Regions from separate parts of the Bacillus cereus group sp. N8 genome, predicted to be linked through region 2. Evidence: riboswitches for the same ligand, from Rfam matches in the RefSeq annotation. Region 2 holds a riboswitch; each other region holds the start of a gene.

Region 1 (3,163 bases), on a different contig from region 2:
CATGTTTTGATTATTTCCCTGGAAATTCGACAAATATACGCCTGGTTTTATTATATATTAAAACAGCTGTCAGACAATTTCTGACAGCTCAATAAAGCACCTATTTTTTCTTTTCCATTACAGTAGCCGCAATGCGTTCAAACTCTTTTTGAATCTCATCTTTAAATGCATCCACTTTTGAATAATCCATAGCAGAAATATAAATTCTTTCTAATTTATCACGGACCGATTTTGCTTTTGCTAAGAAAGACATCGCCTCATTCATTTTTGTTTTATACTGAATTGATACGTCACGAATTTCTGTAGCATACTTCTCATCTGTCCCTGGTGTAACAATGAGGTCATACATATCAATAACCTCGTCACCTTCGCGACTTGGAAAGTATTCATGCGGTGCGGTGCTATCAAAAATTGCAAATCCCAGTTCTCTTACGATAATCATATCAAGACTATTCGGATCAAATCCACAATGATATACTTCTACTTCAAATCCTTTTTCTTCTGCTACCTTTGCTAATTTTTTAAGCATCGTTGATTTTCCAGAACCCGGGCGCCCTTTTATAAAATAGCGATGCGGGAGCCCTTCCGTTAAATTAGGAACGAAATCAACTGCTCCTTTCGGTGTAGCAGCTCCTAGGAATCGATGTTTCACAATCGAATTTTTTCCACTTTTATCTGTAAATAGTTTCTGTATAAACTGATCTGTTAATTTGTTTGCTTTATTAAAATCAATGTTACTAATATATATTTTTTCCCACTCATCATGTATTTCCAGAGCCTCTTTAAAACAACCGTAAGCTGCTTGAAAGGCTTTACTCGCCTCTGAAACGAATCGTTCAATCTCTAATTTTTTCTCTCTTAATTTACCTGCGTCCCAAGCAACACCTAAATTTATATACTCTTCAACAACTCCAGGCATTTTCGGCTCAATAACGTGCGGTGATGTACCGTCAACAATCCCTACTTTTAATTTTGGAATAATCACACCATCAACTGATTTATTGTCAGAAGAACAATGTAAAAGTTCAATATTATACCCTTTATCGACCCATTCACGCCCTATTGCCTTTATTAAAGAAGATTTTCCCGTTCCTGGGCCTCCCTTTAAAATAAACAACCTGTCTAGCCCCTTCAAATTCTCTTCGTATAAGCTGTGAAATCCTCTAGCTGTATTTCCACCAGCATAATAATTCAATACATTACCTGTCACTGCACTCACTCCTTCGCAGCATTCTATTTACATAAGCTACAATATGCGAGCCACCTTATTTGGGTGAATACCTATTTTGTATTGCACTAAAAAAGGAAATGAATTACAATTTAATTATTAAAAAAATCAAAATATTAAAACTGAATATATCTTTATCAAGAGAGGCAGAGGGACCGGCCCTTTGAAGCCCAGCAACCTCAGTTTATACAAACTGAATAGGTGCTAATTCCTGCAAAATGCAATGCATTTTGAAAGATAAAACTTAACCATTGTGTGCAAAACTCATCTTTCTTGATTATGAAAGATGAGTTTTTTATATTTTAAAACATATATTGGAGGTATTTAAAATGAAAGTAATCGACCTATCACAAACATTTGAAAACAATATGTCTCAATTTCCTGGAACACCAAAAATCCAACTAGAAGCAATTACAAACGTTGAAGAGACGGGCTATCAAGTTACAGATTTTCATTCTGTCGTTCATGTAGGTACACATTGCGATGCCCCTGCGCATTTCATTTCAGGTGCAACCACTATTGATCAATTACCCCTAAAACAATTTGTAGGTGAGGCCGTTCTTATCGATGTAACTCATATCCAAGAGAGAAAGTTGCCTAAGGAAGTATTGCATAATACCGATATAAAAGAAGATGATATTGTCATTTTCCATTCCAATCTATCTAATAAGTGGAATACAGCAGCTTATGAGAAAGAAGCGTTTTATCTTTCCGAAGAATTAGCTGAAGAACTGGTTCAATTAAAAGTAAAATCAGTCGGTTTAGATTTCATTTCTCCTGATGAGGTAACGACAGAAACATCACCGATTCACCACATATTACTAGGGAATAACATTTACTTAATTGAAAACTTAACAAATCTAGATGCTATTAAAGCGAAACGTTTCTTTTTCTCAGCAGCACCTTTAAAAATTAAAGATAGTGACGGTGCTTTCGCAAGAGCATTCGCTGTTATTTTTTAAACACGCCTACAAAAAAAGCAAAGATCATTTTTGACCTTTGCTTTTATATTTTTTATTTAAATTTAAAAAGAATTGTTCCACTCTTGGGCGTAACCAAGCTAAATAGTCTTTATCTTTCTTCTTTGTACAAGTTATCTCTTCTCCATCCACCATTTCGACAAGTTCTAGCTCTAACAATTGCCTCGTAAATGCTACCATATTTACTTCTTCAGCCGGATACTCTTCTTTTAATTTCTCCTCAATTTCTCCCAATAAAAAGCCGTCTCGCATCATTGCTAGTGCATCAATCCAAAGTGGCGGCATTTCATATGTTTCTCCTGTAATTGTATCTTTTACAATATAATTCAAGTTCTCTTTTCGAAATTGAATCGTGTGTAAACATACAGTCGAATTTAATGTTAATTCCATCATACCACCTCTTTCATAATATCCGCATAGAAAAAAGGATGCGCGTGCACCCCTTCTTTTCTTTTCATCACACTACCGAACCGTTACACGAGCTAAAAGCTCTATGTCGATATTTTCCTCCATTATAAACGAAGTGTTTTATAAAAAAAACCCTTCTTGAAACATTTTATAAAATGTTTATATTTACACAACAAGAACACTTTTCTGAAAAATAATTTCGTCTACTGCACTACACTGTTGGTAAATAAATTTCCACTTTCGTTCCTACACCCATACTACTTTGAATCGCGATACTCCCTTGATGTTCTTCAATAATTTTATATGTAATCATTAGTCCAAGACCTGTACCATTCTCTTTTGTTGTATAAAAAGCTTTTCCGATCTTTTCTATCTTCTCATTTTCTATCCCAAAACCTTGATCTTCAATAGAAATACACAAATTCTCTCCACCTTTTTCATATGCACGAATCTGAATATTCCCACCCTTTGGCATCGATTCTATTCCATTTTTGATAATGTTTAATAACACTTGCTTTAATTGTTTATCATCACCATTTATAACAGG
Region 2 (3,163 bases):
TGGAAGAGGATTCATTAACGATTCAATACCAGGCTGTTTATTTTGATGTTGCGCTGGCATTGTTAAAAAGTTTTTTTGCTGCGGCATAACTTTCTTCAACTCCTTTTCCCTTATAATGTGCACAATGATAAAAACTACTTACACATTAAAAAACCGCAATTCACACTCATTGATAAGGTTAATATTCGAATTTAAGACATAAAATATGAATTGTTCTAAAGTTTTTATGCAAAACTATTGCAAAATAGATAAAAAACGAATATTATATATAACTGTTGTGAAAATTATTCGTAAAAAGAAAGGATGTTTATATGTTTAACCTTTCAAAACATAAAACTTCTATTAAAACTGAAATTATGGCAGGTATTATTACCTTTTTAACAATGGCATATATCATTGTCGTAAACCCTGTCATCCTTGGGGATGCAGGCGTTCCATTTGAACAAGCATTTACAGCTACTATTATCGCCGCTGTTGTCGGAACATTATTTATGGCAATCTTTACAAACTTACCAATCGCAATTGCACCAGGTATGGGATTAAATGCTTACTTCTCTTACTCTGTTGTAAAAGCTCATGAAGGCATGACTTTCGCAATTGCATTCTCTGCTGTATTCGTAGCAGGTATGATTTTAATTTTGTTATCATTCACATCTTTCCGTACGAAATTAATGGAAGTAATTCCTGAAAACTTAAAACATGCACTTACTGCTGGTATTGGTCTTTTTATTGCTTTTATCGGTTTGCGCTTAACAGGAATTGTTACAAAAAATGATGCCAACTTAGTTGGGCTTGGCGATCTTCACTCTGCCCCAGTTCTACTAGCATTAGCTGGCCTTGGAATTACAATTATCCTTATGTCTTTAAATATAAACGGGGCACTGTTTATCGGAATGTTACTAACTGGTATTATCGCTTATTTCACAGGGCAATTAACGTTCTCAAATGGCGTTACATCAATGCCTGGATTACCAGAAGGAATTATCGTTTCAAATCCAATTACTGCTGTATCTGATGTAATTAACTACGGATTATACGGCGTTGTGTTCTCATTCTTCCTCGTTACACTATTTGATACAACAGGAACATTACTTGGTGTAGCACAACAAGGCGGATTTATGAAAGACGGAAAGCTTCCAAAAGCAGGACGAGCTCTTCTATCTGACTCATTCTCAGCAACAATTGGAGCTATGTTCGGAACAACACCATCAACAGCTTACATTGAATCATCTGCTGGTGTTGCAGCTGGTGGCCGTACTGGTTTAACAACTGTTACAGTAGCTGTTCTGTTTGCATTAGCAGCATTCTTCGGGCCGTTAGTGAGCGCTGTTTCTGGCGTTTCAGCTATTACAGCACCATCATTAATTATCGTTGGTAGTCTTATGATGGGTTCAGTTCGCCACATCGATTGGGATACGTTCGATGAAGCATTCCCAGCATTTTTAGTAATCTTAAGCATGCCACTTACATCAAGTATTTCAACAGGTATTGCACTTGGATTTATTTCATACCCACTTATGAAAATGGCAAAAGGACAATTCCGTGCTGTTCACCCACTTGTGTATTTATTCGGAATCTTGTTCGCTTATCAATTAGTTTTCTTACCACATTAAAATCCCTCTTCCTGAGGGATTTTTTTTATAAATACTGTTTGACAACACCATTTATTTGTGAAATAATTCAAAATAGTTAAATATTCGATGTCTTATCAAGAGCAGGTGGAGGGATGAGCCCTACGAAGCCCGGCAACCGACCCATTTATGGGCACGGTGCTAATTCTTACAACACATTGTGTTGAAAGATAAGAGTAATATGATAAGACGTCTTTTCTATATGAAAAGACGTTTTTTATTTTCACTCCCTCCTCTCTCTTCTTAGTTTAGGAGGGATTTTTTCATGAAAAAATTATGTTCCATCGTACTTATTTTTCTCTTATTTACATTAACAGCGTGTACAAATGAACAAGATGCTATCTCTTCACAAAAGCAAGAAACTGTGAAAAAGGCGACTACAACGGTAGAAAACCACTTACAAACAGAAGTTCCAAGCCAAATGAAGAAGCCATTAAAAATCGCATTAATTATGCAAATGTCCATCGGAACTTTTTCCTCTCAATATATTGAGGGCGTCAAAAAACAAGTCGAGCTATTTGGCGGCAGTGTACAAGTCTACAACTCTGATAACGATTTAGCAAAAATGGCGGCAAATTTAGATACTGCTATTAATTCAAAAGTGGATGGTATTTTAATTGATCACGGCCGCTCTGAAGCACTAAAACCTGGAGTAGAAAAAGCATTACAGGCGAATATTCCCGTAGTTGCGTTTGATAACGATCTACGCTTGCCAGGTGTGACAATTATTGATCAAGATGACTATAGTCTTGCATGGAAATCATTAAAAACGTTAGCGGAAGATTTGAATGGACAAGGAAATATCGCAGTCGTATGGGTTGGCGGATTTGCTCCAATGGAACGTCGCAATGTTATCATTGATGCCTTTTATAAACGTTATCCAAATATAAAAGAAATTGCGCGATTCGGTACTGCAAGTAATAACACACCGCTTGATACACAAACACAAGTAGAAGCCTTACTAAAAAAATATCCGAAAAAAGGAGATTTACAAGCTATTTTCGCTTCATGGGATGAGTTCGCTAAAGGAGCTGTTAAAGCACTTGAACAAGCTGGTCGTACAGATATAAAAGTATATGGCATTGACTTAAGTAATGAAGATTTACAACTCATGCAAAAAGAAAACTCACCTTGGGCTGCTACAGCTGCAACTGATCCAGCTGAAGTAGGTAAAGTTCAAGTGCGATTCTTATACAAAAAAATTGCCGGTGAACAAACGCCAGATATTTATTCACTAGAACCTTATTTAGTAAAGAAAAGTAGTTTACCAAAAGAAAATATAACAATGGATCAATTATCAAAACATATAAACGGTTGGGGAGACTCAAAAGATGCATATTCTCCTTGGATGAAAAAATTAGAGAAGGAGAAAAAATGATGACATTCTCTCTTCAAAACATTACACATTCTTATCATGTAGCTACACCTGTTTTAGAAGATGTTTCTATTCATATTCAAAAAGGAAAAGTGCACGCTTTACTAGGAATGAATGGTGCGGGAAAAAGTACTTTACTAAAAATAGCAACTGGTGA
Region 3 (3,163 bases), on a different contig from region 2:
ACCGTCAATTCCAATCTCGTAGTCACCTTTTAATAAGAGTGAAACTTGTTGTTTACGTGGTTGCGGTTTTATATTTACTGTTAAGCCATCTAAATTCTTTTCTAGTTGCCCTTTTAGGAACTCACCAGTTTTCTTCTCAAGGTCACCATCACTTGTTAATAATTCTAATGTTATCTTTTCAGAACCAAGTTCTTTTTTTGCTTTCTTCCATAATTCTTGTGCAGATGTTGTATCAACTTTTGTTAAATCGCCGTTTGCAGTACGGAAGTCTTTTCCATCAGGCCCTTTTGCAAAGTTTTTCGGCACGAGACTAAAGGTTGGTGTAGAGCCATCATTTAATAACGTATTTACGAAGGATTTTCGATCAATTGTTTGATCGATTGCTTGTCGTGCAGAAACGTTTTGAAGTACTTTGTTTTGTTGATTCATACGTAAAAACTGTACCCCTACATTCGGACGTTCTTTGAAGTTAGTATCCTTTTTATATTTATCAACGAAATCAGATGTTAGTTTTATACGGTCTAATTGTTTGGATTCGAATAAATTTACTTCTGTTGATTTCTCTTTCACAACGTTGAAATTGATTTCTTCGAGTTTGACATTATCTTTATCCCAATAGGTAGGGTTTTTCTTAAATTTAAAGCTTTGTTCATGCTTCCAATCGCTTAGTGTAAAAGCTCCGTTGTACAAGATTTTGTTATCTTCTAAAGCGTACTTATCACCTTGTGATTTAAAGAATTCCTCGTTAATTGGTAGAAATGTTGGGAACGCTGTTAAGCTAATAAAGTACGGAACAGGGCGTTCTAATTCTACCTCAAACGTATGGTCATCAATTGCTTTTACACCAAGTTGATCGGCTGGAAGTTCTTTGTTGTTAATTTTTGTTGCATTTTTAATATCAAAGAATAGAAATGCATATTCAGAGGCTGTTGCTGGATCGACAGCTCTTTGCCAAGCGAAGACAAAATCTTTCGCTGTAACAGGAGTGCCGTTTGACCATTTTGAATCTCGTAAATGGAATGTGTATTTCGTTTTATCGCCATTTACTTCATGAGATTTTGCAACGCCAGGGACAGGTTTGTTACCTTCACCAAGATTATACAAACCTTCAAATACGTTTCTCATTACTTGACCAGAATCAGTATCTGTAGCACGAGCTGTATCCATTGTTCGTATTTCAGTAGGTGAAGATAAGTTTAAAACCTGTTTACTAGGTTCCTCGTCTTTTGCATTTGCTCCGCTTGCTTCGTTTTTATAACTGCCGCAACCAGTTAATAAAATACTTACTCCTACAACTGATGCAATACCGGGTACAAACTTCTTTTTCATTTGATTTTCCTCCTAAATAGTTAATAAGATTGGATGATGATGAGGGAATGAAAAACAAAAAATCCCTCTTTTCGTATTGAGAAAGAGGGATTTTTACGTACAAGTTATGCACCCGTATATAAACGAAGTCCCTCATTCTATCTTTCAAGCACAAAGCTTGCAGGAAGTGGCACAGTATTCAAAATGAACCTGTTGCCGAGGTTTCAAAGGGCCAGTCCCTCCACCTCTCTTGATACAATGAGTAAACGAATAAATTTTATTAATTTTTGTGTTTCTTTGATAATTCAAAATCTTACACCTTAGATAATGAAGTGTCAATCAAATGGAATATAGTTTAAATTTTCAGTTTTATTAAAAATAAAAAAAACCACTGCATATGGCAGTGGTTTCCCTATTAGAAGTTAAAGTTATCCGGATCTGGACCAACACGGTGATTTTCATTTAAAGCTTGAATTGCTTTCATATCATCCGAGCTTAATTCAAAATCAAAGATGTTCGCATTTTCAATGATGCGGTGTTCTTTAATTGATTTAGGAATCGTTACAACTTCATTTTGTAGATCCCAGCGTAGAATCACTTGTGCAGTCGATTTATTATATTTTGTAGCAATTTCTTGTAATGTTGGGTGATCTAGTAGTTGTCCTTGCATTAATGGTGACCAAGCTTCAAGCTGAATACCATGCTCTTTACAGAAAGTGTGCAATTCTTCTTGTGCTAAACGTGGATGGTATTCCACTTGGTTAACCATAGGCTTAATTTCAGCAATTTCAAATACGTCTTGCAAATGGTGAATATGGAAATTACTCACGCCAATAGCGCGCACACGACCATCTTTATAAAGTTGCTCTAAAGCTTTCCATGATTCAGTGTATTTTCCTTTTACAGGCCAATGTACTAAATATAAATCTAAATATTCTAGACCTAATTTTTCTAATGTAGTTTCAAATGCTTGTAATGTTGACTCGTAACCTTGATCACTATTCCATACTTTTGATGTGATAAATAATTCTTCACGTGGAATACCTGATTCGTGGATTGCTTGTCCAACGCCGTCTTCATTTTTATATATGGCAGCTGTATCGATACTACGATATCCATTTTTAATAGCTGCTTTTACAGAATCAATTACTTCTGATCCGTCTTCTACTTTAAAAACACCTAAACCGAACCAAGGCATTTTTACGCCGTTATGTAATGTTGTGTAGTCGTTTAAACTTGTTAAAGTCATATTAATTCCCCCTAGCTTTTTTATTGGTCGCTTCAATTGCTTGTTGAATGACTTCTGAAAAATTATTTTCATATAGAACTTTTAAACCTTCAGCCGTTGAACCTCCTGGTGTTGTTACTTGTTCACGTAACATAGCTGGATCCTGGTTTTGCTGGAGCATAGCGGCAGAGCCAGCGATCATTTGAATGACAAGATGTTTTGCTGTTTCCTCATCAATTCCATAGCTTTTCGTTGCTTCAATTAAACCTTCAGCAAAGTGATAGAGAAAAGCGGGTGCACTACCAGTAACTGCGGTAAGTTGGTGAACTTCCTCTTCGGTACAAAACTGCGAGGTACCAATACCTCTTAAAAGAAGTTGTAACGTTTCATGATGTCGTTCCTCTACGGAATTTCCCGTCGTGTATAAAGAGATAGACTTGCCAATTTCAGCAGCTGTATTTGGCATAATCCAGGCAACAGGTGTCCCTTGAGGAAGTCTTTCTTCTAGATAAGATGGTCCGATTCCGGCAGCAACTGTCACGACAAATTGATCAGTTAGAAGAGGCGATAGATCCGCTAATAGCTGTTCATGTGCAACAGGCGGCATTGCTAAAACAATTGTATCTA
Region 4 (3,163 bases), on a different contig from region 2:
GCGGCTGTTGGCGGTCTATCGTTACTACTTACGATCGCACTTGGAATAGGGCTAATCGGTGTTTTATGCTCGCTATTCCTTGTTGTATCAAGTGTTGGGGTTGTATCAACAACGGGCTTCTCGTTAGCGATGAGAAATCAAAAACAAGCAGCAGGAACAGCATCAGCTTTATTAGGTTTATTACAGTTCATTTCAGGAGCACTTGTTGCACCGCTAGTAGGTATTGGTGGAAGTAATACAGCATTGCCTATGGGTGTTGTTATAGCTCTTTGTGAAATTGGTGCTGTACTATGTTATTTATTTATGGCAAGAAGAAGTGAGAAGCAGTTTGAACTGCAACAAAAACAAAATTTAGAGGCTTAATAAAAAAGAGCTGATTCAAACATTTCTTTGAATCAGCTCTTTTTTTCATTTCTTTGAAATAACTCATGCAAAAGTTATTTGCATAAAGTGACGATACTGTGACAAAAATGTTGGTATGTATATTAAGATATCGTCTTAAGTGTAAAAAGTAGGGCGTTCTCGGTATAATAACAAGTGGAGATAAAAGAAACTATAATTAGTAGTAGCTGTAGATAAAAGGAGAATTCGAGATGAAGAAGGTTTTGGGTATTGCTGTAATGGGAAGTATGATCCTTCTAGCAGGATGTAATGGAAATAAAGATACGAAAGAACCGAAAGAAAAGGTAGAGCAATCTACTGAGCAAACAGAAGAAATGAAAGAATACAGCGCAGTACATGAAAAATATGATACGAAAATAAATAAAGAAATTAATAAGGCGTTACAGTTATTCGAAGTGGCAAAAGAAAAGGGCGGTAAGGAAATAACGAATGCTACATATAAAGAAGATGTGCAAAAGGTAACAACGAGCATGTTAGAAGATATTGATAATATACGTAAAGAAATTCGTGTTCCAAAGTCGAAAGAGCAAGAACATGAGGTATATGTTGGTTTCTTGAATGAATCGGAACAAGCGATGAAAAAATTACAGAAGTTAGCTAAAGAAGAAGATTCATCATTAATTCGTGATATAGAAATTAATTTTGCAACAGCATCGACATACTATAAACGTTTTCAGACAGAGGCCCAAAAATAACCTTGCGCATGCGCAAGGTTATTTTTTCTTCTTACCATCTCCGTCTTCATCCTCGGATACTAATACCTTCTGTTCTTCGTGAAATTCTGAAATTGTTTGTCCAGTAATATTATCGAATGGAGTATAAAAAGAAGTGATACGTGTCTTTTTAATGAAGAGTTTATAGAAGCCGATGATTACGAGTATGACAATTGTTAATGGCAATCCTATGGTGGCTAGGAGTAAGGGATCCATCTTATAACTCCTTTAAAGTAATTAATTTTATCCCGCTATTTGCGGGCAGCCCGATTGGTGTGGGCTAATAATCAGTGAAGGATGGACAAAGATCCCCACTGATTAAAGTGTCACTTTATTATAAGTTAAAGTAGTGATTTTAAGAAATAATGCCATTAAAAACTGATTTTTCTAAATATATCCAATTAGATTGACTTTTCATTTTTTCAGAATTATAATTCAAAATATACAATTTGAACCAAATAATAATATAGCAATTTACTTATCCAGAGAGGTAGAGGGACTGGCCCTATGACACCTCAGCAGCGGGTTCTGTAATAGAACACCGTGCTAATTCCAGCAAGCAAGTCTTGAAAGATAAGTGATGGGCCTTTGTTTATTAAGCCTTGATCTTATTTTTTAAGATCAAGGCTTTTTGTATTTTAAGAAGAGAAAGGGAGTAATGGGAAAGATACGTCAATAAAACAAAGTAAATTTATGAGTTTAGGGGGTTATTAGAGTGTATGTTGTTAAAAAATTATCGGTTATGGTATTTACACTATGGGTTATTACGACAGTAACATTTTTAATTATGCATATTATTCCAGGGGATCCATTTTCGTCGGATGCGAAAATCTTTCCTGAAGAAGTGATACAAAACATGAGAGCAAAGTATCACCTTGATGAACCGTTATGGAATCAGTATGTTGCTTATTTGGATGGGGTAGTTCATTTTGATTTTGGTGAATCTGTTCAATCGACAGGTCAAGGTGTATCGGAAATTATAACAACCGGTTTTGGACCGTCAGCAATTATTGGTTTACAAGCACTTGTTATTTCATTGTTAGTCGGAATTGCCGCAGGTACATTTGCCGCGCTATATCACGGAAAAGTGATTGATTATAGTGTGAGCTTGCTTGCGATTCTCGGTATTTCTATTCCTAGTTTTATTTTAGCTCCACTATTTATACAAGTATTCGCCATCCAATTTGAATTACTACCAGTGGCGTCTTGGGGAACGTTTGAGCATACTGTATTACCTTCTTTCGCATTAGCGCTCGGGCCAATCGCAGTTATTACAAGATTTGTTCGCTCTAATATGATTGAAGTGTTGCAGAGTGATTATATTAAGCTAGCGAGAGCGAAAGGTATACCAATTAAGAAAATCATTATAAGACATGCTCTTCGAAATGCAATTGTTCCGGTACTTACATTTGTTGGCCCATTAATGGCAGGACTTTTAACAGGAACTTTCGTTATTGAAAAAATCTTTTCAATTCCTGGTTTAGGAAAATATTTTGTAGATAGTATTTTTAACCGAGATTATCCGGTAATTATGGGAACAACCATTTTCTATAGTTCGCTATTAATTGTATGTATTTTTATTACAGATATCATTCATCGTATTGTTGATCCACGTATTCGTTCTATTACGTAAGGAGGAGGATGTTTAAATGGGGGCTTATGAAATTAATGACCAGTTATTAACGAATGAAGAGAAAAAAGAATTAACTATAAATAAAGATCAGCAAACGATTAGCCGAAAAAAGGAAGTGTTTCGCAAGTTTATATCAAACCCTATAGCAGTTTTAGGGGCAGTGACGTTATTACTAATTATTGTTTTCTCGCTTATTGGCGAAAGTTTAACGTCATTTACTGCGAGTGAACAAGTAAAAGAAGCAACTAATTTACCGCCTAGTAGTGAGCATTGGTTCGGAACAGACGATTTAGGGAGAGATATTTGGGCGCGTACTTGGGCTGGTGGGAAAATTTCACTAACAGTTGGGTTAGTTGCAGCAGCTCTCGATATAGGACTCGGTGTACTTATCGGTGGATTTAGTGGATACGTGAGA

What was found. A riboswitch is a leader RNA that binds a small molecule or an ion and turns the genes downstream of it on or off. The one in region 2 is predicted to bind S-adenosylmethionine.
Positions count from the first base shown of each region.
Region 1: it holds a riboswitch for S-adenosylmethionine, as region 2 does, so the genes downstream of both, JDS80_RS13550 (cyclase family protein) here and JDS80_RS22525 (sugar ABC transporter substrate-binding protein) in region 2, are expected to answer to the same signal.
Region 3: it holds a riboswitch for S-adenosylmethionine, as region 2 does, so the genes downstream of both, JDS80_RS26000 (peptide ABC transporter substrate-binding protein) here and JDS80_RS22525 (sugar ABC transporter substrate-binding protein) in region 2, are expected to answer to the same signal.
Region 4: it holds a riboswitch for S-adenosylmethionine, as region 2 does, so the genes downstream of both, JDS80_RS26525 (ABC transporter permease subunit) here and JDS80_RS22525 (sugar ABC transporter substrate-binding protein) in region 2, are expected to answer to the same signal.

Region 1 covers NZ_JAEHBK010000007.1:153,194-156,356, forward strand. The annotation lists gene JDS80_RS13545 (PRK06851 family protein) at 101-1,210, opposite strand; SAM riboswitch class I at 1,360-1,472, shown strand; gene JDS80_RS13550 (cyclase family protein) at 1,558-2,190, shown strand; gene JDS80_RS13555 (hypothetical protein) at 2,215-2,598, opposite strand; gene JDS80_RS13560 (ATP-binding protein) at 2,828-3,163, opposite strand, start outside.
Region 2 covers NZ_JAEHBK010000020.1:30,516-33,678, reverse strand. The annotation lists gene JDS80_RS22535 (SDR family oxidoreductase) at 1-87, opposite strand, end outside; gene JDS80_RS22530 (NCS2 family permease) at 312-1,613, shown strand; SAM riboswitch class I at 1,703-1,808, shown strand; gene JDS80_RS22525 (sugar ABC transporter substrate-binding protein) at 1,897-3,009, shown strand; gene JDS80_RS22520 (sugar ABC transporter ATP-binding protein) at 3,006-3,163, shown strand, end outside.
Region 3 covers NZ_JAEHBK010000032.1:33,812-36,974, reverse strand. The annotation lists gene JDS80_RS26000 (peptide ABC transporter substrate-binding protein) at 1-1,329, opposite strand, end outside; SAM riboswitch class I at 1,464-1,568, opposite strand; gene JDS80_RS25995 (aldo/keto reductase) at 1,724-2,557, opposite strand; gene proC (pyrroline-5-carboxylate reductase) at 2,559-3,163, opposite strand, start outside.
Region 4 covers NZ_JAEHBK010000035.1:25,270-28,432, forward strand. The annotation lists gene JDS80_RS26510 (multidrug effflux MFS transporter) at 1-363, shown strand, start outside; gene JDS80_RS26515 (hypothetical protein) at 594-1,097, shown strand; gene JDS80_RS26520 (DUF3951 domain-containing protein) at 1,116-1,331, opposite strand; SAM riboswitch class I at 1,591-1,695, shown strand; gene JDS80_RS26525 (ABC transporter permease subunit) at 1,831-2,748, shown strand; gene JDS80_RS26530 (ABC transporter permease) at 2,765-3,163, shown strand, end outside.